One region of the Streptomyces sp. NPDC058662 genome, then DNA from elsewhere that is predicted to be linked to it. Evidence: predicted binding sites of a transcription regulator. Region 1 holds the regulator's gene; each other region holds the start of a gene.

The links. The regulator HrcA, encoded in region 1, represses chaperone genes, less so after heat shock. The targets are predictions, from matches to a motif close to TTNGCACTCNGNNNNNCNGAGTGCNAA.
Positions count from the first base shown of each region.
Region 2: a site for HrcA is predicted at 6,607-6,633, ahead of groL (chaperonin GroEL). Genes of this name have one in related genera too.
Region 3: a site for HrcA is predicted at 2,005-2,031, ahead of groES (co-chaperone GroES). Genes of this name have one in related genera too.

Region 1 covers NZ_JBHXRU010000037.1:16,552-24,052, forward strand. The annotation lists gene ACFWUQ_RS15810 (ribonuclease Z) at 1-816, opposite strand, end outside; gene ACFWUQ_RS15815 (histidine triad nucleotide-binding protein) at 819-1,178, opposite strand; gene ACFWUQ_RS15820 (16S rRNA (uracil(1498)-N(3))-methyltransferase) at 1,306-2,049, opposite strand; gene ACFWUQ_RS15825 (nitronate monooxygenase) at 2,046-3,137, opposite strand; gene dnaJ (molecular chaperone DnaJ) at 3,283-4,419, opposite strand; gene hrcA (heat-inducible transcriptional repressor HrcA) at 4,420-5,436, opposite strand; gene ACFWUQ_RS15840 (MBL fold metallo-hydrolase) at 5,574-6,299, shown strand; gene ACFWUQ_RS15845 (DUF3097 domain-containing protein) at 6,328-7,128, shown strand; gene hemW (radical SAM family heme chaperone HemW) at 7,223-7,501, opposite strand, start outside.
Region 2 covers NZ_JBHXRU010000067.1:17,746-25,246, reverse strand. The annotation lists partial or broken gene ACFWUQ_RS21945 (Scr1 family TA system antitoxin-like transcriptional regulator) at 91-917, shown strand; gene ACFWUQ_RS21940 (DUF397 domain-containing protein) at 910-1,164, shown strand; gene ACFWUQ_RS21935 (S8 family serine peptidase) at 1,169-2,350, opposite strand; gene ACFWUQ_RS21930 (protease inhibitor I9 family protein) at 2,720-3,085, shown strand; gene ACFWUQ_RS21925 (peptidase inhibitor family I36 protein) at 3,334-3,924, shown strand; gene ACFWUQ_RS21920 (phosphoribosylanthranilate isomerase) at 4,054-4,665, opposite strand; gene groL (chaperonin GroEL) at 4,820-6,442, opposite strand; gene ACFWUQ_RS21910 (cold-shock protein) at 6,806-7,012, opposite strand; gene ACFWUQ_RS21905 (MoaD/ThiS family protein) at 7,445-7,501, opposite strand, start outside.
Region 3 covers NZ_JBHXRU010000029.1:53,937-61,437, reverse strand. The annotation lists gene groL (chaperonin GroEL) at 1-1,417, opposite strand, end outside; gene groES (co-chaperone GroES) at 1,554-1,862, opposite strand; gene ACFWUQ_RS13655 (DUF6234 family protein) at 2,293-2,814, shown strand; gene ACFWUQ_RS13650 (FtsW/RodA/SpoVE family cell cycle protein) at 2,949-4,328, shown strand; gene ACFWUQ_RS13645 (polysaccharide deacetylase family protein) at 4,345-5,244, opposite strand; gene ACFWUQ_RS13640 (polysaccharide deacetylase family protein) at 5,241-6,188, opposite strand; gene ACFWUQ_RS13635 (methyltransferase domain-containing protein) at 6,322-7,501, shown strand, end outside.

The DNA.
Region 1 (7,501 bases):
CTCCGACGGGTCCGGGTACCGCTGCGAGAAGTGCGTCAGCACCAGATGCCGGACCCGCGCGTCCCGGGCCACGCCCGCGGCCTGGCCGGCGGTCAGGTGCCCGTGGTCGGCGGCCAGCCCGGCGTCCTCGTCGAGGAAGGTCGACTCGATCACCAGCATGTCGCAGCCCTCGGCCAGCGCCTCGACGCCGGGGCACAGCCGGGTGTCCATGACGAAGGCGAAACGCTGCCCCGGTCGGGGCTCGCTGACCTGCTCCAGCGTCACCTCGCCGAGCCTCCCGTCGCGCTGGAGCCGGCCGACGTCGGGCCCCTTGATCCCGTGCCGCGCGAGCAGTTCCGGCAATATGCGGCGGCCGTCCGGCTCGGTCAGCCGGTAGCCGAAGGACTCGACCGGGTGCGAGAGCAGCCGCGCCTCCAGGACGTACGAGGCCCCCTGCGCCAGCGTCCCGTTCCCGGTCACCGGTACCTCGTCGAGCAGGACCGTCTCCCGGTAGGCCGTGGCGTACCGCAGCCGGTCGAAGAACTTCTGCCCGGAGGCCGGGTAGTGCGCGGCCACCGGGTGCGGGACCCGGTCGAGGTTGATCCGCTGGATCACCCCGGCGAGGCCGAGGCTGTGGTCGCCGTGGAAGTGGGTGACACAGATCCGGTTGATGTCGTGCGCGGCGACGCCGGCGCGCAGCATCTGGCGCTGGGTGCCCTCGCCCGGGTCGAAGAGGATGCCCTCGCCGTCCCAGCGGAGCAGGTAGCCGTTGTGGTTGCGGTGGCGGGTGGGCACCTGGCTGGCGGTCCCCAGCACCACGAATTCGCGTACGGACACGGCTATCCCGGGGGCCACTGGAGGCCGCGGCCGCCGAGGACGTGCGCGTGGGTGTGGAAGACGGTCTGCCCGGCGCCCGATCCCGTGTTGAAGACGACCCGGTAGCCCTGCTCGGTGATCTTCTCGTCACGAGCGATCCGCGCGGCCTCCCGCAGCACGTCGGCGGCGACGGCGGGCTCGGCCTCGGCGAGCGAGGCCGCGTCGGGGTAGTGCACCTTGGGGATGATCAGGACGTGCGTCGGCGCCTGCGGGTTGATGTCCCGGAAGGCGACGGTCGTATCCGTCTCGCGGACCACGGTCGCCGGGACCTCCCCGGTGACGATCTTGCAGAACAGGCAGTCGGCCTGCGGTTCCCCGGCCATTGCGGTGCCTCCCGTGACGGTGATCGGTCCGGGCATCGTACCGAGCCCGGACCGCGCCGCGACGCCTCTGCCCGGCCCCGGCCGCACGGCCGCCGGGTACTGGAACCGCCCGTGCGGGCACCGCCCGTCAGGACCACCGTCCCGTACGGGCCAGCAGGACCGCCGTGGCGGCCGTGCCCGCGGTGGAGGTGCGCAGCACGGAGCGGCCCAGGCGGTGGGGGCGGGCCCCGGCGGCGGCGAAGACGGCCAGTTCCTCCGGGGAGACCCCGCCCTCCGGGCCGACCACCAGGACGATGGAGCCCGACTCCGGCAGCGGGGCCGCGGCCAGCGCGTCCGAGGGGGTGTCGCGGTCCTCGTGGAGGACCATCGCCAGGTCGGCGTCGGCCAGCAGCGCCGCCACCTGCTTGGTGGACAGGGCCTCGGCCACCTCCGGGAAGCGGACCCGGCGGGACTGCTTGCCCGCCTCGCGGGCCGTGGCCCGCCACTTGGCCAGGGACTTGGCGCCCCGGTCGCCCCGCCACTGCGTGATGCAGCGCGAGGCCTGCCAGGGCACGATCGCGTCCACGCCGGTCTCGGTCATCGTCTCGACCGCCAGCTCGCCCCGGTCGCCCTTGGGCAGGGCCTGGACCACGGTGATCCGTACGCCGGGCTCCGGTTCCCGTCCGGCCGAGGAGACGGCGACGACCAGCCGGTCCTTGCCTTCCGCCGCCTTGACGACCGCTTCCGCCCAGCCGCCGCGGCCGTCCGTGAGGACCAGTGCCTCGCCCGGGTTCAGCCGCTTCACGGACACCGCGTGCCGGCCCTCGGGGCCGTCCAGGACGAACTCCGGCCCCTGCGGGACCTCTTCGACCACGAACACGGGGGCGGTCATGACGCACTCCTCATCTGCATTGCCTTCAACGCGCTCTGTGCCTCGGCCAGTTCGGCCGCGAGGACTTCCACCAGCTCACCGGCCGGCAGCGTTCGCGCCAGCCGGTGCCCCTGTCCGGCCCACAGGGCCATGCCCTGAGGGTCCCCGGCCGCCGCGGCGGCCCTGCGCAGGGCCGAGGTCAGGTGGTGGACCTGAGGATAGGCGGCAGGGGCATAGGGGCCGTGCTCGCGCATGAACCGGTTCACCAGTCCGCGCGCCGGTCGCCCCGAGAAGGCCCGGGTCAGTTCGGTCCGGACGAACAGCGGGTCCGTCAGGGACTTCTTGTGCAGGGGGTCCGCCCCCGACTCCGGGCAGGCCAGGAAGGCGGTGCCGAGCTGCGCCGCCTCCGCGCCCGCCGCCAGCACCGCGGCGATCTGCGAGCCGCGCATCAGGCCGCCCGCCGCGATGATCGGGAGCGACACGGATTCCCGTACCTGGCCCACCAGGGCGAGCAGCCCGACCGCGGCCGTGCCGTCGGCCTGCGGGTCGTCGCGGTGGGTGCCCTGGTGGCCTCCCGCCTCCACGCCCTGCACGCAGAGGGCGTCGGCCCCCGCGTGCTGGGCGGTACGGGCCTCCTCGACGGAGGTCACGGTCACCGTGGTGCGGGTGCCCGCCTTGCGCAGCGCCGCCAGCGCGGAGGCCCCGGGGCAGCCGAAGGTGAAGGACACGGCCGCGACCGGGTCTTCGAGCAGGATGGCGAGCTTGGCCTCGTAGCCGTCGTCGCAGGTGCTGTAGACGTCCTCGTCGGCCAGGGAGATCCCGTACCAGCTCGCCTCGCCGGCGAGCTGCCCCCGGTAGGCCTCCACCGCGGCCGGGTCGACGCAGCCGGTCTGCGGCATGACCAGGTTGACGCCGAACGGGCGCCGGGTCAGGGCGCGGACCTGCTTGATCTCCTGGTACATGCCGTCGGCGGTCTTGTAGCCCCCGGCCAGGAATCCCAGCCCGCCCGCCTCGCACACGGCGGCGGCGAGCAGCGGGCACGAGGCGCCGCCCGCCATGGGAGCCTGCACGATCGGGTAAGGGGTGAGACCGTTCGGCGAGGAGGACATGGACGCATCGTGCCACGTCCCGTGCGGGGGGCCGAATCATCGCATTCGCCTGGCATAGTCCGCTTCACCGAGCCCTGCCGGACATGCGCCGAGCCCGGCGCGGGGGCGTCCCCGGCCGGGCTCGTACGGTGGTCGGCCCGCCCCGTCAGCGACCGTTGAAGGCGTCCTTCAAGCGGCTGAACAGGCCCTGCTGGCCCGGCGCGAACTGGCCCGTGGGCCGCTCCTCGCCGCGCAGCTTCGCCAGCTGGCGCAGCAGGTCCTCCTGCTGCGGGTCGAGCTTGCTCGGAGTGGTGACCTCGACGTGGACCATCAGGTCGCCGCGCCCGCCGCCGCGCAGGTGCGTGACGCCGCGCCCGTGCAGCGGGATCGACTGGCCGGACTGGGTACCGGGCCGGATGTCGATCTCCTCCATGCCGTCCAGCGTCTCCAGCGGGCACTTGGTGCCCAGGGACGCCGCCGTCATCGGGATGGTGACCGTGCAGTGCAGGTCGTCCCCGCGCCGCTGGAAGGTCGGGTGCGCCAGCTCGTGGATCTCCACGTACAGGTCGCCGGCGGGGCCGCCGCCGGGGCCGACCTCGCCCTCGCCCGCGAGCTGGATGCGGGTGCCGTTCTCGACGCCCGCCGGGATCTTGACCGTCAGGCTGCGGCGGGACCGCACCCGGCCGTCGCCCGCGCACTCGTGGCACGGGGTGGGGACCACGGTGCCGAAGCCCTGGCACTGCGGGCAGGGGCGCGAGGTCATGACCTGGCCCAGGAAGGACCGGGTGACCTGCGAGACCTCACCGCGGCCGCGGCACATGTCACACGTCTGCGCCGAGGTGCCGGGGGCGGCGCCTTCGCCGGAGCAGGTGGTGCAGACGACCGCCGTGTCGACCTGGATGTCCTTGGTCGTCCCGAAGGCGGCCTCGTCCAGTTCCAGGTCCAGGCGGATCATCGCGTCCTGGCCGCGCCGGGTCCGCGAGCGCGGCCCGCGCTGCGAGGTCTGGCCGAAGAAGGCGTCCATGATGTCGGAGAAGTTGCCGAAGCCACCCGCCCCGAAGCCGCCCGCGCCGGCGCCGCCCGACGAGGACAGCGGGTCGCCGCCGAGGTCGTAGACCTGCTTCTTCTGCGGGTCCGAGAGCACCTCGTACGCCGCGTTGATCTCCTTGAAACGCTCTTGCGTCTTGGGATCGGGGTTCACATCCGGGTGCAGCTCGCGGGCGAGTCGCCGGAATGCCTTCTTGATCTCGTCCTGCGATGCGTCGCGGCGCACGCCGAGAACGGCGTAGTAGTCCGTGGCCACTTACGACTCCGCCAGGATCTGTCCGACGTAACGTGCCACTGCGCGTACCGCTCCCATCGTTCCGGGGTAGTCCATGCGGGTCGGTCCGACCACGCCGAGTTTGGCGACTGCTTCGCCGCCCGAACCGTAACCGACCGAGACGACCGACGTGGAGTTCAGCCCCTCGTAGGCGTTCTCGTGCCCGATCCGTACGGCCATTCCCGACTCGTTGGCCTCACCGAGCAGCTTGAGGAGCACGACCTGCTCCTCCAGCGCCTCCAGCACCGGCCTGATCGTCAGGGGAAAATCGTGTCCGAAGCGGGTGAGATTGGCGGTACCGCCGATCATCAGCCGTTCCTCGGCTTCCTCGACCAGGGTTTCGAGGAGGGTCGCGAGCACCGTGGAGACCGTGCCGCGGTCCTCGGCCTCGAAGGATTCGGGGAGGTCCTTCACGAGCGGCGGCACGTCGGTGAACCGGCGGCCGACGACGCGGCTGTTGAGCCGGGCCCGCAGGTCCGCCAGCGAGGCCTCGCCGAAGGGGCTCGCGCAGTCGATCAGCCGCTGCTCGACCCGGCCCGTGTCCGTGATCAGTACGAGCATCAGGCGCGCGGGAGCCAGCGAGAGCAGCTCCACGTGCCGGACGGTCGACCGGGTCAGGCTCGGGTACTGGACCACGGCGACCTGCCGGGTCAGCTGCGCGAGCAGCCGCACCGTGCGGCCGACCACGTCGTCGAGGTCGACGGCTCCGTCGAGGAAGTTCTGGATCGCCCGGCGCTCCGGCGACGACAGCGGTTTGACCCCCGCCAGCCTGTCGACGAAGAGGCGGTAGCCCTTGTCGGTGGGGATCCGGCCCGCGCTGGTGTGGGGCTGGGCGATGTAGCCCTCTTCCTCCAGCACGGCCATGTCGTTGCGCACGGTGGCGGGTGAGACGCCGAGGCGGTGCCGCTCGGTGAGCGCCTTGGAGCCGACGGGCTCCTCCGTCCCGACGTAGTCCTGGACGATGGCGCGCAGCACTTCGAGTCTGCGTTCACTGAGCATTCGCGCACACCTCCAGCTGTGGTCCGTTGCCTGCTCCGTTGGCACTCCGAGCGTTCGAGTGCCAGAGAACCCCCGCTCAGTGTACGGCCGGGCAGTAAGCCGCTGGCAAGGGAGGCCCGCCAGGGTAGCGTCGCCGTATGGACGTGCGTTGGGAAGAGGCGGGCTGGGAACGGCTGACCGGACGGGTCGGCCGGCGTCGGCTGCCGGTGTGGGACTGCACGGTGGGGCTGGTGGTGGGGGACGACCGCGTCCTGGCGGTCGACCCCGGGTCGTGCCTGCGCGAGGGGGCCCAGCTGCGGGCCGAGGCGGAGCGGCTGACCGGCCGGCACGTGACTGATATCGCATTCACGCACGGACATTTCGACCACGTGTTGGGCGGCGCGGCCTTCGCGGGCGCCGAGGTCTACGGGGCGGTCGGGCTGGCCGGGGTGCTCGCGGCCGACCGCGAGGGGCTGCGGCGCTCGGCGGTGGAGCACGGGCTCGCGCGGGACGAGGCGGCGGAGGCCGCCGAGCTGGTGGTGCGGCCCCGGCATCCGGTGTCGGGCGAGTGGACGCTGGAGCTGGGCGGGATCCAGGTGCTGCTGGCGAACGTGGGGCCCGGGCACACCGGGCACGACCTGGCGGTCTTCGTACCCGGCGAGCGCGAGGTGGTCTTCTGCGGGGACCTGGTGGAGGAGTCCGGCGAGCCGCAGGCCGGCCCGGACGCGGTGCCGGCCCGGTGGCCCGCCGCGCTGGACCGGCTGCTGTCGCTCGGCGGCGACGACGCGCTGTACGTACCGGGTCACGGAGCGGTGGTCGACGCGGACTTCGTCCGTGCGCAACGCGCCACACTGGCAGCACGTTTCGGCGTGTCGGAGGCATGAGGGCGGCCGCTCTCCTACTGTCGGCCGGATGCGCGAGTACTCCCCCGACCTGACCCCGCAGTGGAAGCGCCCGAAGCCCGTGCCGGAGGTGCCGGCGGAACCCGACCTCGTGGTCGAGGTGGCGGGTACGGACTTCTGCGGCGCGGTGGTGGCCTGCGAGGCGGGCACGGTGACCCTGGAGGACCGGTTCGGCAGGCGGCGGGTGTTCCCGATGGAGCCGCGGGGGTTCCTGCTGGAGGGCGCCGCGGTCACCCTGGTCCGCCCGCCCCGGGGGCCGGCGGCCCCGGCCCGCACCGCGTCCGGGTCGATCGCCGTCCCGGGGGCCAGGGCGCGGGTGGCCCGGGCCGGGCGGATCTACGTCGAGGGGCGGCACGACGCCGAGCTGGTCGAGCGGGTCTGGGGCGACGACCTGCGGATCGAGGGGGTCGTCGTGGAGTACCTGGAGGGCATCGACGACCTCCCCGCCGTCGTCGCGGAGTTCGGACCCGCCCCGGACGCCCGTTTGGGCGTCCTGGTGGACCACCTGGTGCCCGGCTCGAAGGAGTCCCGCATCGCGGCGTCGGTGACCTCGCCGGACGTCCTGATCGTGGGCCACCCGTACGTGGACGTCTGGCAGGCGGTGAAACCGTCCGCGCTCGGCATCGCCGCGTGGCCGGTGGTCCCGCGCGGGCAGGACTGGAAGACGGGCGTCTGCCGGGCCCTGGGCTGGCCGGAGAACACGGGGGCCGCCTGGCAGCACATCCTGTCGCGCGTGGCCTCGTACAGGGACCTGGAGCCGACCCTGCTGGGCGCGGTGGAGCACCTCATCGACCACGTGACGGCGCCCTGACCCCGGTCCCGCCCGACGGGCTCCCGCGCCGGAGGCCCGGGGCGGGGGCAGGGGGCAGGTCGGGGCCGTTCCGGTCAGGTCAGATCAGGTCCGGTCAGTCCACCAGGTCCCGGACGACCGCGTCGGCCAGCAGCCGCCCCCGCAGGGTCAGCACGGCCCGGCCCGCCTCGTACGGGGCGGGCTCCAGCAGCCCGTCCGCCAGGGCCCGCCGCGAGGCCGCGAGGCCGGCCGGCGCCAGCAGCGACAGCGGTACGCCGTCCACCAGCCGCAGCTCCAGCAGGATCCGCTCCACCCGCCGGTCCTCCTCGGAGAGGAGCTCCCGGCCGGCGCCCGGGGAGCGTCCCTGCGCCAGCGCGGCGGCGTACGCGCCCGG
Region 2 (7,501 bases), on a different contig from region 1:
ATCCGACTTCGACACTCAGCGTGGCGACGCGCTGGCTAGCCTTTCAAGTGCGGTTGCCGAACAACCCCGCATGTTGCCGAGGGAGTTGCCATGCCACCAAAAGACCTCGATCCCTCCTCCTCACCCCGCGCCCTCCTCGGCGCCGAACTCCGCGTCGCGCGCGAGCGGGCCGGCAGAGCCAGGCCGAGTTGGGCGAACCCCTCTTCGTCAGCGGCTCGTTCATCGGCCAACTGGAAGCCGGCACACGCCGCATGCACCTCGACTTCGCGAAGCAGATCGACGACATCCTCGACACAAGCGGCTTCTTCGTCCGCAACTGCGGGGCCGCGGCCAAGTCCAAGTACCCCGACCACTTCGCGGCTGCGGCCGAGGCGGAAGGGCTGGCGACGGCCATCCGGGAGTACGCGCCGCAGCTCATTCCGGGACTGCTCCAGACGGAGGCGTACGCGCGGGAGGTGTTCCGTGCGTACCAGCCGACGGCTACAGAGGAGACCATCGACGAGTTGGTGGCAAACCGGCTTGCCCGTGCCGCACTCCTGAGTGATCCAACAACCCCGTTGCTGTGGTGTGTACTCGACGAAGCCGTCCTGCGTCGGTGCGGGGATAATTCGGTACTGCTGGCCGAAGCGCTGCGCCACATCGCCCGCCTGATCAGGGCACGCAGGGTTATCGCGCAAATTCTCCCGTTCAGCGCGGGCGTGCACGCGGGCTTGGACGGTTCCCTCAAGCTGATGTCCTTCGAGGACGCTCCCCCGCTCGCCTATGTGGATGGCATCGGCATGGGCCAGTTGTTCGATGATCCAGCCACAGTCGCTCGCCACACACTGACCTACGATCTCCTCACGGCCAGCGCGCTGTCACCGCGCGACTCCCTGGCCATGATCGAGTCGGTGGCGGAGGATTACGCACATGACTAGCACGCCTGAGTACAACCTCTCGACTGTCACGTGGCACAAGTCCTCCTACAGCGGCGGCGACGGCGGCAACTGCCTGGAGATGGCCACTTGGCGCAAGTCCACCTACAGCGACGGCACTGGTGGCGACTGCCTCGAAGTGGCCGACGGCCACCCCGGCCTCGTCCCCGTGAGGGACTCCAAGCAGCCCGGAGGCCCGCACGTGGTGTTCCACGCACGGGCCTGGGCGACCTTCGTCGCGGCGCTCTGAGGGGTCAGAGTCCGCCGGTGTACAGCAGCTTGTTCGAACTGCCTACGCCGATGCTGCTCAGGACGTCCTTGGTGGTCTCCTCCTCCAGGAACGCGACGATGTCCTCCGGGGCCGCCTGCGGGTTCTTGGCCTTGTAGAGGGCGGCGACCCCGGCGACGTGCGGCGCGGCCATGGAGGTGCCGCTCAGGGCGACGGATCCGCCGCCGAGCTTCGCGGAGACGATGGCCTCACCAGGGGCGTAGAGGGAAGTGCACGCGCCGTAGTTGGAGAAGCTGGACTCCTCGTCCCACTGGTTGGACGCCGCCACCGTCACCACCTTGGTCGCGGAGGCCGGTGAGACGAGGCAGGCGTCCTTCGCGTCGTTGCCCGCCGCGACGACCGGCAGGACGCCCGCGTCGGTCACGGCGTTCGCGGCGTTGTTGACGGCCTCCGACTTGTCCCCGCCCAGGGAGCCGTTCAGGACGGCCGGCTGCTTGGCGTTCCTGGCCACCCAGTCCAGCCCCGCGATGATCCCCGAGAACTCGCCCGCACCCTCGCAGCCGAGGACCCGGACACTGACCACGTTCGCCTTCTTCGCGACTCCGTAGGTCCTGCCCGCCACCGTGCCGGCGACATGCGTGCCGTGGCCGTTGCAGTCCGCGCCGTTGCGCCCGTCGTTGACGGCGTCGAAGCCGAAGGTGGCGCGCGTACCGAACTCGTCGTGCGCGTATTCGATGCCGGTGTCGAGGATGTACGCCGTCACCCCGGCGCCGTTGCCCTCCGTGGTGTAGCTGTTGTCGAGCGGCAGTCGCTGCTGGTCGATCCGGTCCTGGCCCCACGAGTTCGACGGCGCGCGCAGCGCGCCCGCCGCGCCCCGTGCCGGAGCCGCTTGGACCCTGGCGTCCTGCTCGACCACCTTCACCCCGAGGCTGTTGCGGACGACCGTGAGCTGGAGCGGCGTCAGCGGGACCGCGAAGCCGTTCAGTGCCGACGTGTAGACGAACGACGGCTTCAGGCCCAGCCTCTCCGCCGCCTCCGCGGCGTCCACCCCCTTCTCCAGCGTCACGATGTATCTGCCGGGCAGCGCGTTCGCTGAGGTCAGCAGCGGAGCCGGGGTGGGCTCCGGGGCGGCGGCGGAGGCCGCGCCGGCCGCTACCGGGGTGGCGGTGAGGAGGGCGGCGGCGACCAGGCGTGCGAGCAGGCGCATGGAGGAACTCCCTGACGGGTGGGGGTCGGCGTGGGGGTCGGTGCGGGCAGGCCGCCCCCGCGGCACCATGTGCTTCCGGGGCGGCCCTCACCTCCATCGGTGCCACGTCGAAGCGGGTTGAACCAGGCGCCCTGCCCGGTCGGGCCCGGGCCTTCCCGTGGATCGCCCCTGCCGTACCGGCCGCGGAAAGGGTTGTCCCCCGGTGCGGCGCGGCCACGCCCCCGGTCCGGGCCGCCGCGGGCCGGCCGTCAAGATCACCCGTACGGTCCTGCGCCACCTCAGGGGGCGCGCGGCGGGTGCGCTGCGCGTGCACCCGCCACACCCCCGGACGTCGTTGACCGGCCCAGCACGGCGTGATGCCCTCGCCGCATGCGCACCCGACTGAGCCGAGCCGCCCTGCCCCTGGCCGCCGCCGCCCTGGCCGCCGCGGCCGCCCTGCCCGCCGCGGCCGCTGCCGTACCGGTACCCGTACCCGCGGCACAGGCGGCGGCCCCGGCGGCCGACCATCCCACGTACATCGTCACCGTCCGCCCGGACCTCGACCCGGGCGCCGTCGCCGCCGCCTACGGGATCACGCCGCTGCACGTCTACCGCGACGCCCTGAACGGCTTCGCCGCGCAGCTCTCGCCGGAGCAGGTGGCGGACCTCCGGGCGACGACCTCCGTCGTCCACTCCGTCGAGGCGGACGGCACCGGCTCCGCGCTCGAACCGGTCCGGACCATTCCCGCGGCATAGCCCAATGTGAGTGGCGCACGGCAGATTGACTCATTACCGCCGCGGACTCCCGCCCTCCCCCGGCCCCCCGCACGGAATGCCGGCTTCACGATCCCGACCACCTGCCGCGACACCCCCGGCACGCATCCGCGTACCCGCGCAAGGGGGCATCTGTCCGGCAGGTGCCTGGGGTGCGGGGGGCGGCGGGCCCTAGCGTGTGCGTCGCCCGGGACACCGGGCTCTCGTGACGATGAGGGGACATGATTCCTGTGCGCACGACTGTGAAGATCGCGGCCACCGCCGCGGCCGGCATCCTGGCCGCCGTCGGACTGGCCGGCACCTCCTCCGCCCAGTCGACGCTGGGGCAGACCATCGCCGCCCAGGCCGCCCAGGCGGGCCTGAGCAAGGGTGACGTGGCCGCCCTGCAGCAGCGGATGGACCGGCAGATGGCGCTGACCCCGGGAGGGAAGCAGATAGCCGTCAACCAGGTCGCCTGGCGCGACGGCAAGGCGGTCATGACCTGGCCGCTGCCGGGCGAGACGAGGGCGCGCGCCGTGAACGAGCCCGCCGCGGCGCTCGGTTCACCGAACTGCTCGTACCTGTGGACCTGCCTGTACGAGCACGACCAGTACAACGGCCGCCGGCTGACCTGGTCCGACTGCAACTTCGAGCAGCTGAGTAACTGGGGCTTCCAGGACCGGGCCACCTCCTGGCACAACAACCAGTCCCGCGGGGCGGTGACCCGTGTCTACAACTGGGTCGGGCACTGGGAGCAGCTGTGGGCCTCCACGGCCCCCTCGTCCAGCTCCAACGTCGGCGGCTGGGCCAACGACAAGGCCGACGCCCTCCAGGTCTGCTAGATCGTCTCTCCCGGACCGCTTCGTTCCGGGCCCGCGCCGGGCCCGGAACGGGCCGGACGACGGAACCGGCCCGGCTCCGGAACGGGCCCCGTTCCGCAAGGGGCCCGGTGAACCTCTCCGGTCAGAGCACTAGCGGCCCCGGGCCGCCTCGACGAACGCCCGGATCAGCTCCGGCGACTTCACCCCGCGCTCCCGCTCCACCCCGCTGGACACGTCCACGCCCCACGCCCCGGTGACCAGGACGGCCTCCCGGATGTTGGCCGGGGTCAGCCCGCCCGCCAGCAGCCACCGGCCCTGCGGCGCCGTGAACCGCGCCGAACCCCAGTTCCACGGCTTGCCCGACCCCGGGTCGGGGGCGTCGAGCAGCAGCAGGTCCTCCCCGTACTCCCCGCAGCGCTCCACCGGCTCGGCCGTGGCCCGCAGCAGCGTCCGGCCCGGCGCGCGCAGGTCCCCGTAGTACTCGGGCCCCTCGTCGCCGTGCAGCTGCACGGCCCGGACCCCGCTCTCCTCGGTGAGCCGCCGGACCTCCGCGAGGGGCTGCCCCCGGAACACCCCGACGGTCAGCACCCCGTCCGGCACCCGCCCGGCCAGCTCCCGCGCCTCGGCGGCGCCGACGGTCCGCGGGCTGCCGGGGGCGAAGACGAACCCGACGGCGTCCGCCCCGGCGCCGACGGCCGCGTCGACGTCGCGGGCGGTCCGGAGGCCGCAGATCTTGACGAACAGTGCACTGCTCTCGCTCATACCCCGAGTCAACCAAACCCCCCGGCCCCCCGCCGCCCCGTCCCGCCCACCGGGCGGTCCTCCCGGGCGTCGCCGGGCCGCGGGAACGCCCGAGGGCGGCACCCCGGCAGGGGTGCCGCCCTCGTTCGAGAACAGCCGATCAGCCAGGGGCCGATCAGAAGTCCATGTCACCACCCGGCATGCCGCCGCCCGCGGGGGCACCGGCCTTCTCGGGCTTGTCGGCGATGACGGCCTCGGTCGTCAGGAACAGCGCGGCGATCGACGCGGCGTTCTGCAGCGCGGAGCGCGTGACCTTCGCCGGGTCGATGATGCCCTCGGCGATCATGTCGACGTACTCGCCGGTCGCGGCGTTCAGGCCGTGGCCGATCGGCAGGTTGCGCACCTTCTCGACGACGACGCCGCCCTCAAGGCCGCCGTTGACGGCGATCTGCTTGAGCGGGGCCTCCAGGGCCAGGCGCACGGCGTTGGCGCCGGTCGCCTCGTCGCCCGTGAGCTCCAGCTTCTCGAAGACCGCGGAGGCCTGCAGCAGGGCCACGCCGCCACCGGCGACGATGCCCTCCTCGACGGCCGCCTTCGCGTTGCGAACGGCGTCCTCGATGCGGTGCTTGCGCTCCTTGAGCTCCACCTCGGTCGCGGCACCGGCCTTGATGACGGCCACGCCGCCGGCCAGCTTCGCGAGGCGCTCCTGGAGCTTCTCGCGGTCGTAGTCCGAGTCGGAGTTCTCGATCTCGGCACGGATCTGGTTCACGCGACCGGCGACCTGGTCGCTGTCACCGGCACCGTCGACGATGGTGGTCTCGTCCTTGGTGATGACGACCTTGCGGGCGCGGCCCAGCAGGTCGAGACCGGCGTTCTCCAGCTTGAGGCCGACCTCCTCGGAGATGACGGTGCCACCGGTGAGGATGGCGATGTCGCCGAGCATGGCCTTGCGGCGGTCGCCGAAGCCCGGAGCCTTGACGGCGACAGACTTGAAGGTGCCGCGGATCTTGTTGACGACCAGGGTCGACAGGGCCTCCCCCTCGACGTCCTCGGCGATGATCAGCAGCGGCTTGCCGGACTGCATGACCTTCTCCAGGAGCGGCAGCAGGTCCTTGACCGAGCCGATCTTGGAGTTGACGATCAGGATGTACGGGTCGTCGAGGGACGACTCCATGCGCTCCATGTCGGTGGCGAAGTACGCCGAGATGTAGCCCTTGTCGAAGCGCATGCCCTCGGTGAGCTCAAGCTCCAGACCGAAGGTCTGCGACTCCTCGACGGTGATGACGCCTTCCTTGCCGACCTTGTCCATGGCCTCGGCGATGAGCTCGCCGATCTGGGTGTCGGCGGCGGAGATGGAGGCCGTGGAAGCGATCTGCTCCTTGGTCTCGACATCCTTCGCCTGGGCGAGCAGGGCGGCGGAGACGGCCTCGACGGCCTTCTCGATACCACGCTTGAGGGCCATCGGGTTGGCGCCGGCGGCCACGTTGCGCAGGCCCTCGCGAACGAGTGCCTGAGCCAGCACGGTGGCGGTGGTCGTACCGTCGCCCGCTACGTCGTCCGTCTTCTTGGCGACTTCCTTGACCAGCTCGGCGCCGATCTTCTCGTACGGGTCCTCAAGCTCGATCTCCTTGGCGATGGAGACACCATCGTTGGTGATCGTGGGGGCGCCCCACTTCTTCTCAAGGACGACGTTGCGACCCTTGGGGCCAAGGGTGACCTTGACGGCGTCGGCGAGCTGGTTCATCCCACGCTCAAGGCCGCGCCGGGCCTCCTCGTCGAACGCAATGATCTTGGCCATCTGAAGTGGTCCTCCCGGACAGGGGTGGATTGCTCCGGACCGCGCCCGCGCCCGCGACGGACGGCCTGCGTGCCCGGCGGTTCCTTCCCGCCGGACCCTGCGGGCCTCACCGACCCGGTCCTCGTTTTGTAGCACTCTCAGCAGGAGAGTGCTAACGCCAATGATTAGCACTCGACCCCTCCGAGTGCAAGCGGCTTCGGGCAATGGCCGGTGGGCGCCGCGCGCCGCGCGGGGGCCCGGACGCCTGCCGCACACGGGCCGCGAGGGGCGCCGCACCGGTCCGCGACGCGCGAGGGGCCCACATCCCGTGTCCAGGATGTGGGCCCCTCGTCGTGCACGCGTGGGCGGTCGATCGCGCCAGGACTAGCCGAGTGCGAGCTTGACCATGTCCGCCTGCGGACCCTTCTGGCCCTGCGAGATCTCGAACTCGACCCGCTGACCCTCTTCAAGGGTGCGGTACCCGTCCATCTGGATGGCGCTGTAGTGGACGAACACATCCGCACCACCGTCGACCGCGATGAAGCCGTAGCCCTTCTCCGCGTTGAACCACTTGACGGTGCCCTGAGCCATGCCTAACTCCCCTATTACTGGCCCTTGCGCAGGAACGCACTTCGCGATCCCGGGTCAGAACTTGCGTCGGAACGCGTCGACCGAGGCTGAATGTATCTGCGCGGGTGCTGTCTGCAACAGGTCAATCCGACGAGAATTCTGGACACCCAGATACATTGAAATAGAGTGAAAATTTGGCATCTTCCCGGGCAACTCGGGCCCGGCATATCTCGCCAAAGCCCCATACCGCGCTTGCACATTGACCCGATGTCGACCCTCACGCGACCCGTTCATATGCGGCGGGCAAGTCCAGCGGAGGGGACTTCCCCAACTCTACCGCGCCCAATCAAACAGAATTACCCCCTCCGCTTTTTGACGGAGGGGGTAATAAGGGATTCGCGTGTCAGGCGGGGCATCCGGCCGCGGCGGCCGGACCCCTCCGCGCGGAGCCGGTCAGCCTCCGGCGACGGCGGGGATGATCGAGACGCCGGCGCCGTCCGGCGTCTTCGC
Region 3 (7,501 bases), on a different contig from region 1:
CGAGCTCGGAGACCTTCGAGGTGATGACGTAGCCCTCAAGGCCCGCGTTCTCGGCGATCCAGCGCAGCGGCTCGACGGCGGCGCGGCGGACGACCGCGACACCGGTGGCCTCGTCGCCGGAGAGGCCGAGGTTGCCCTCAAGGACCTTCACGGCGTGGACGAGCGCGGAGCCACCGCCGGAGACGATGCCCTCCTCGACCGCGGCGCGGGTCGCCGAGATGGCGTCCTCAAGGCGGTGCTTCTTCTCCTTGAGCTCCACCTCGGTGGCGGCGCCGACCTTGATGACGCAGACGCCGCCGGCGAGCTTCGCCAGGCGCTCCTGCAGCTTCTCGCGGTCCCAGTCCGAGTCGGTGGACTCGATCTCGGCCTTGATCTGGTTGACGCGACCCGTGACTTCCTCGTGGCTGCCGCCACCGTCGACGATGGTCGTGTCGTCCTTGGAGATCGTGACGCGGCGGGCGGAGCCCAGCACGTCCAGACCGGCCTGGTCGAGCTTGAGGCCGACCTCCTCGGCGATGACGGTGGCACCGGTGAGGGTGGCCATGTCCTGGAGCATCGCCTTGCGGCGGTCACCGAAGCCGGGGGCCTTCACGGCGACCGCGTTGAAGGTGCCGCGGATCTTGTTGACGACGAGGGTGGAGAGCGCCTCGCCCTCGACGTCCTCGGCGATGATCAGGAGCGGCTTGGAGGCGCCGGCCTGGATGACCTTCTCCAGCAGCGGCAGGAGGTCCTGGATGGAGGAGATCTTGCCCTGGTTGATCAGGATGTACGGGTCGTCGAGGACGGCCTCCATACGCTCCTGGTCGGTCACCATGTACGGGGAGAGGTAGCCCTTGTCGAAGGCCATGCCCTCGGTGAACTCCAGCTCCAGGCCGAAGGTGTTGGACTCCTCGACGGTGATGACACCGTCCTTGCCGACCTTGTCCATCGCCTCGGCGATGAGCTCGCCGACCTGCTGGTCCTGCGCGGAGAGCGCGGCCACGGCGGCGATGTCGGACTTGTCCTCGATCGGACGGGCGGTCGCGAGGAGCTCCTCGGACACAGCCTTGACGGCGGCGTCGATGCCCTTCTTCAGGGCGGCCGGGGACGCGCCCGCGGCGACGTTGCGCAGACCCTCGCGGACCAGCGCCTGCGCCAGCACGGTGGCGGTGGTGGTGCCGTCACCCGCGATGTCGTTGGTCTTGGTCGCCACCTCCTTCACGAGCTGCGCGCCCAGGTTCTCGTACGGGTCGTCCAGCTCGACCTCGCGAGCGATGGTGACACCGTCGTTGGTGATGGTGGGCGCACCGAACTTCTTGTCGATGACGACGTTGCGGCCGCGGGGGCCGATCGTCACCTTGACCGTGTCGGCAAGCTTGTTGACGCCGCGCTCAAGGGCGCGACGGGCGTCCTCATCGAACTTCAGGATCTTCGGCATGGGAGCGGTTCAGTCCTCTCGTTGCGATCCTCGGCCGCTCACCGCGACCTCCACCGCCTAGAACGAACTACGCCCCTCGCCGCCCGGCATCAGCAGGGTGACCAGGGGCGTAGCTCAAATCAAAACTTGAAGAGAATTACTTCTCGACGATCGCGAGCACGTCGCGAGCCGAGAGGACGAGGTACTCCTCGCCGCTGTACTTCACTTCGGTGCCGCCGTACTTGCTGTACAGCACGATGTCGCCGACGCTGACGTCCAGCGGGAGACGCTGGCCGTCCTCGAAGCGGCCCGGGCCCACGGCGAGGACGACGCCCTCCTGGGGCTTCTCCTTCGCGGTGTCCGGGATGACCAGGCCAGAGGCCGTGGTCTGCTCGGCGTCGAGCGGCTGGACCACAATGCGGTCCTCAAGCGGCTTGATGGCAACCTTGGAGCTGGCGGTCGTCACTATCCGACCTCCCCCTTCGGAGATCCGGGGTTAACTGTCTGAGTGGCGACCAGGTCGATCCGTCGTCGCGGGTGCCGGACCTGCCTGTCGCTGTGTTGGCACTCACCAGGGGCGAGTGCCAGGTGCGAGACTATTCCGGCGATTAGCACTCGGTCAAGCGGAGTGCCAATTATCGCCGCCCGGCGTTGCGTGCGGACGGCCGAAAACCCTGCGGGATCCGGCCGCCCGTGCGGACGAAATCCTTGCGGCCACTGGCCTGAACAGGCCGAACGCGGGCGGATTCAGGCGCCAGCGGGTACGGCCCGGCTCCGTCCGCATGGCCGGTAGCCGCCCCTGGCGCCGCCCCGGGACTGCGGCGACCCGAGGCCCCACCGCGCGGTGAGTACCCGTACTCAGGCGGCGCGGCGCGCTGCGGCGGACACTGCGAAGCATGACCGCACCGACGCCCCCGGAGGGCGCGCAGCCGCACGACGCGCCGAGAACACGGGACGGGGGCGCGCCCGGCGCGAGCCCGCCGGCGCGGACCGGGCGCCCCCGGGCACCGATGCGCCCGGCGGCGGACCTCGCACTGGCCGTCCTGACCTCCGTCCTGCTGGCCGCCGTCCTGCTCGCCGGCCTGGGCTACCACGCCGTCGAGCAGTTCGGTCTCATCGCGCCGCACCAGGACCCGGGCCCCGACTGGCACGGCCTGCCCCTCGGATCCGGCGTGCTCACCTTCCTCGGCGCGCTGTGCTGCGCCTGCGCCCTGACCGTCCTCGGCTTCACCCGGCGGCGCGCGCGGATCTCGGCGGCCGTCCACGGCGCGGGGTGCGCCCTGCTGGTGGCGCTGACGCTCACGCTCGCGCACGCCACGTACGAGGCAGCCCATCCGCAGACCCCCGCGCCGCCCTACCGGGGCACCTACGGGCAGTGCTTCAGCGGGGGCGACAGTCACGAGTGCCCCGGGGGGTGACGCGGGTCGGGGCCCACCGCGCGCGATGCCGCGCGCGATGCTGGCGGAAGGAACCGCGAGGAGGACATCTACGTCGTAGATGATATGAAGATAAAGCGCCTCATTGCCGAGCAGATCGGACTGCGGTGAAACCCCTGACGGCGGCGGGCGCGCGCCGCCGCACCGAGGCGCTGCTGCTGGCCCTCGTCGTCGGCATCGCCGTACTCGGCCACGCGAGCGCGGGCCTCGCCATGAACGGCGAGCTGCCGCCGAACCTCACCGGGTTCACGGTGAGCATGACCCTGCTGGCGCTGGTGGGACACCTGGGGGTGCGCCGCTTCGCCGCCCGCGCCGATCCTCTGGTCCTCCCCCTCGCCATGCTGCTGACCGGGCTGGGGCTGGTGCTGCTGCACCGCTTGGACCAGGGGTACATCGAGCGCTACAACTCGGAGGCCAACGCGCCGGGGCAGCTGCTGTGGTCGGTGGTCGGCGTCGCCGCCTGCCTGCTGGTGCTCGCCCTGCTGCGCGACCACCGGCTGCTGCAGCGGTTCATCTACATCACGATGGCCGCCTCGCTGGTGCTGCTGATCGCGCCGGCGTTCTTCGGCGCGGACACCTACGGCGCGAAGCGCTGGATCAGACTCTTCGGCTTCTCGCTCCAGCCCGGCGAGTTCGTGAAGATCATGATCGCGGTCTTCTTCGCCGGGTACCTGGTGACGCACCGGGACGCCCTCGCCCTGACCGGCCGCAGGTTCCTGGGGATGCGCCTGCCCCCCATGCGCCAGCTCGGCCCCATCGCCACGGTGTGGGTCGTCTCGATGCTGGTGCTGGTCTTCGAACGCGACCTCGGCACCTCGCTGATCTTCTTCGGCGTGTTCGTGGTGATGCTCTACGTCGCCACGGAGCGCACCAGCTGGATCGTGACCGGCGTGCTCATGGCCTCGTTGGGCGCCTTCGTCGTGGGCTCGACGGAACCGCACGTCAAGGCGCGCGTCGCGGCCTGGCTGGAGCCGCTGTCCTACTACTGGGAGAACCGGCCGCCCGGCGTGACCTCCGACCAGTCGGCGCAGGCACTGTTCAGCTTCGGCACGGGCGGCATGTCCGGCACGGGCCTCGGCCTGGGGCACCCGGAGCTGATCAAGTTCGCCGGGCGCAGCGACTTCATCCTCACGACGGTGGGCGAGGAACTCGGCCTGGCGGGGGTCATGGCCGTCCTGCTCCTCTACGCGCTCCTCGTGCAGCGGGGCCTGCGCATGGCGCTCGCCGCCCGCGACCCGTTCGGCAAACTCCTGGCGGTGGGCCTGGCCTCGGCGCTGGCCCTGCAGGTCTTCGTGGTCGCGGGCGGGGTCACCGGCCTGATCCCGCTGACGGGCAAGGCCCTGCCCTTCCTGGCGAAGGGCGGCTCGTCCCTGCTGGCCAACTGGATCATGATCGCGCTGCTCCTGCGCATCAGCGACAGCGCGGAGCGCCAGCGCGAGGCGGACGCCCGCGGCCCGGCGGAGACGACGATCACGCCGGGCGCCGCGACCCGGTGAATTTCCGGCCACGGCACTAGATGTAGTCCTCCAACCGCCCTATCCGGTACCCCTGCTCCTGGATGCGCTGGAGCATGCGCGCCGCCATCTGGACCTCCGTCGCGCCCTTGAGCTCGGCCGGGCCCCGGAAGTGGGCCAGGATGATGTCGCCCGGGCGCAGGGCGGAGCCCTCGGCGTACTGGAGGTTGTTGATCTGCATCGACGCCCGCCACAGCACCAGGGACGAGACCCCGCACTCCGAGGCGGCCCGGAGGGTGTCGTCGTTGTAGTTGCCGAAGGGCGGGCGGAAGAGCTTCGGGCGGTGGCCGAAGCGCTGTTCCAGGCGGTCCTGCTGACCGCAGATCTCGTGCTTCTGCGCCGCGAAGGACAGGGTGCGCAGGTTCGGGTGGGTCAGCGTGTGGTTGTTTATCGTGCTCGCCGAGCCGTTGTCGCGCAGCTTCTCGAAGTGCCCGTAGTCCGAGGCCGCCACGCTGTCCGTCAGGAACATGCTGATCGGCAGTTGGAGGTCGGCCGCCATCCGCAGGAACTCGGGGTCCTTCTCCGCGCCGTCGTCGAAGGTCAGGAAGACGGTCTTCTCCCCGGCCGGCAGGGGTATTCGGTCCACCACCGCGGCCCGGCCCGGGGCGGCCTTCGGGAGCTGCGGCCGGTGCGCGGGCGGGGGCGCGTACGCGACGGGGGCCGTCAGCCCCCACTTGCGGTACGCCTCGTCCCCCGCCGTGCCCGGCGGGGCCGCGCCGCCCGCCGGGGACGGAGCCGTCGGCGAGGGAGTCGTCGGCGAGGGAGTCGCGGTCGGTTCGCCCGTCGCCGGGCGGCCCAGCCGTTCGGTGGGGTGCACGCTGTCCCCGCACCCCGTCAGGGACAGCGCGAGCGCGCCGGCCGCCAGCGTTCCGGCTACCAACCGGCGCGCGTACCTCACAGATAGTCCTCCAGGCGGGCCACGGCGTACCCCTTGTCCGTGACGGTCTTCATGACATGACGGATCATGTCAGGCATGGTGCCCTTCCAGTCCTCGCGGCCGCGGAAGTGCGTGAGGATGATGTCACCGGGGTGCAGGTCCCGGTCCCACTCCCGGTAGTCCATCCGGTTCGTGAACGCCTCGGCGTTCCAGAGCGGGACGGCCTTGATCCCGCAGGACTTCGCCGCGCGCAGGGTGTCCTCGTTGTAGTTCCCGTACGGCGGCCGGAAGAGCGTCGGCCGCTTGCCGAACTGCTTCTGGATGGTGTCCTGCTGACCGCAGATCTCCTGGCGCTGCTTCTCGTACGACAGGGCCGGCATGTAGCGGTGGTTGAGCGTGTGGTTGTTCAGGGTGACGCCCGCCGCCTGCATCTCCTTGAAGTACGGGTAGTTGTCGCGTACGACGTAGTCGCTGAGGAACGCCGTGTACGGGATCTTCAGCTCCCGCATCATCCTCAGGAACTCGGGGTCCTTCTCGGAGCCGTCGTCGATGGTGAGGAAGACGACCTTGTCCTCCGTGGGGATGGTCGTGAAGACCGGCGGGAGGTTCTCCTGGTCGTCCACCTCGAAGCCCTCGCGGGTGGTGATCTCGGGCTTCTCCTTCGGCGCCGCCGGAGCGGTGAGCGGCGGCTTGAGGAGCCCCCACCTCTTCACCGCGGCGATGTACGCCTGCTGGGCCGCCTTCGCCTTCTCCGCCTGGCTGAGGGCGCCCGCGGCGCCCGCCGCCTTCTTGGCCGCCTCGGCCTTCCCGGCCCTGTCGGGTGCGTCGGAGCCGCCGGAACCGCACGCGGTCCCGAGGGCGGCGACGAGCAGGGCGGCCAGGGCCACCCCGAACCGGCCGCGCGGAACCGCCGCGTACCGGTGACCGTGTCGCGCGATATCTTCCTTTTGTCCGACTAGCTGCATAGCTGCGCATCCTGGCATCCACCCGCCCGCGTCCCCCGGAGGACACCGCGATCGCGGGCCCACCTTCCTTCGACTGGCCCACACCGCCTGACGTGGGCGCCTTCGGCAACCGCCGGTCGCCGACAATGGACGCGTGACCCCCGAAGACTTCGCCTCCCTCCTCACCCCCGAGGGCCGCGCCCTCCTGGACCCGCTCCGCGACTACGACCCCGCCCAGGAGCTGGCCGTCGCCACCCGGTTGCGCCGCGACCACCCGGCCGGGCTGGTCTCCGCCGCGCTCGGGCAGGCGCGGCTGCGGCAGCGCGCGGTGGCGAAGTTCGGCGCCGAGGACGCCTTCCGGATGTACTTCACGCCCGGTGGCGGCGAGATGGCCACGCGCGCGTCCGTGGCCTCGTACCGCGCCGAGCGGCTCGCCGCCCTCGGTGTGCGCAGCCTCGCCGACCTGTGCTGCGGTATCGGCGGTGACGCCCTCGCGCTGGCGCGGCTCGGCATCCGGGTGCTGGCCGTCGACCGGGACCCGCTGACCGTCGCCGTGGCCCGCGCCAACGCCGAGGCGCTGGGGCTCGCGGACTTGATCGAGGTGCGGGAGGCGGACGTGACGGAGGTGGACGTGTCCGCCTACGACGCCGTCTTCATCGACCCGGCCCGGCGCGGCGGGCGGGGCCGCGTCTTCGACCCCGAGTCCTACTCCCCGCCGCTGTCCTGGGCGGTCGCGACGGCCCGCACGGCGAGGATCGCGGCCATCAAGATCGCCCCGGGGATCCCGCACGAGGCCGTGCCCGGGGAGGCGGAGGCCGAGTGGATCTCCGACCAGGGCGACGTCAAGGAGGCCGTGCTGTGGTTCGGTACCTCTCCCGGGACGGTACGCGCCACCCTGCTGCCCGGTCCGCGCGGACTCGCCACCCCCGACCCGCTGCCCGACCCGCCGGCCGGGCCGGTGGGCCGCTACCTGTACGAGCCGGACGGCGCCGTCATCCGCGCCCACCTCGTCGCCGAGGTCGCCGAGCAGCTCGACGGGCGGCTGATCGACCCGACCATCGCCTACATCACCGCCGACGAGCTGCGCGCGACGCCGTACGCGACGGCGTACGAGATCACCGATGTGCTGCCGTTCGGCCTGAAGAGGCTGAAGGCGCTGCTGCGCGAGCGCGGGGTCGGCGTCCTGACGGTGAAGAAGCGCGGTTCCGCGATCGAGCCGGAGGAACTGCGCAGGAAGGTCAAGCCGCAGGGGCCGAACGCGGCGACGGTGTTCCTGACCCGGGTGGCGGGAGCACCGTCGATGCTGATCGGCGCCCCGGCCCCGTCACCCGGCC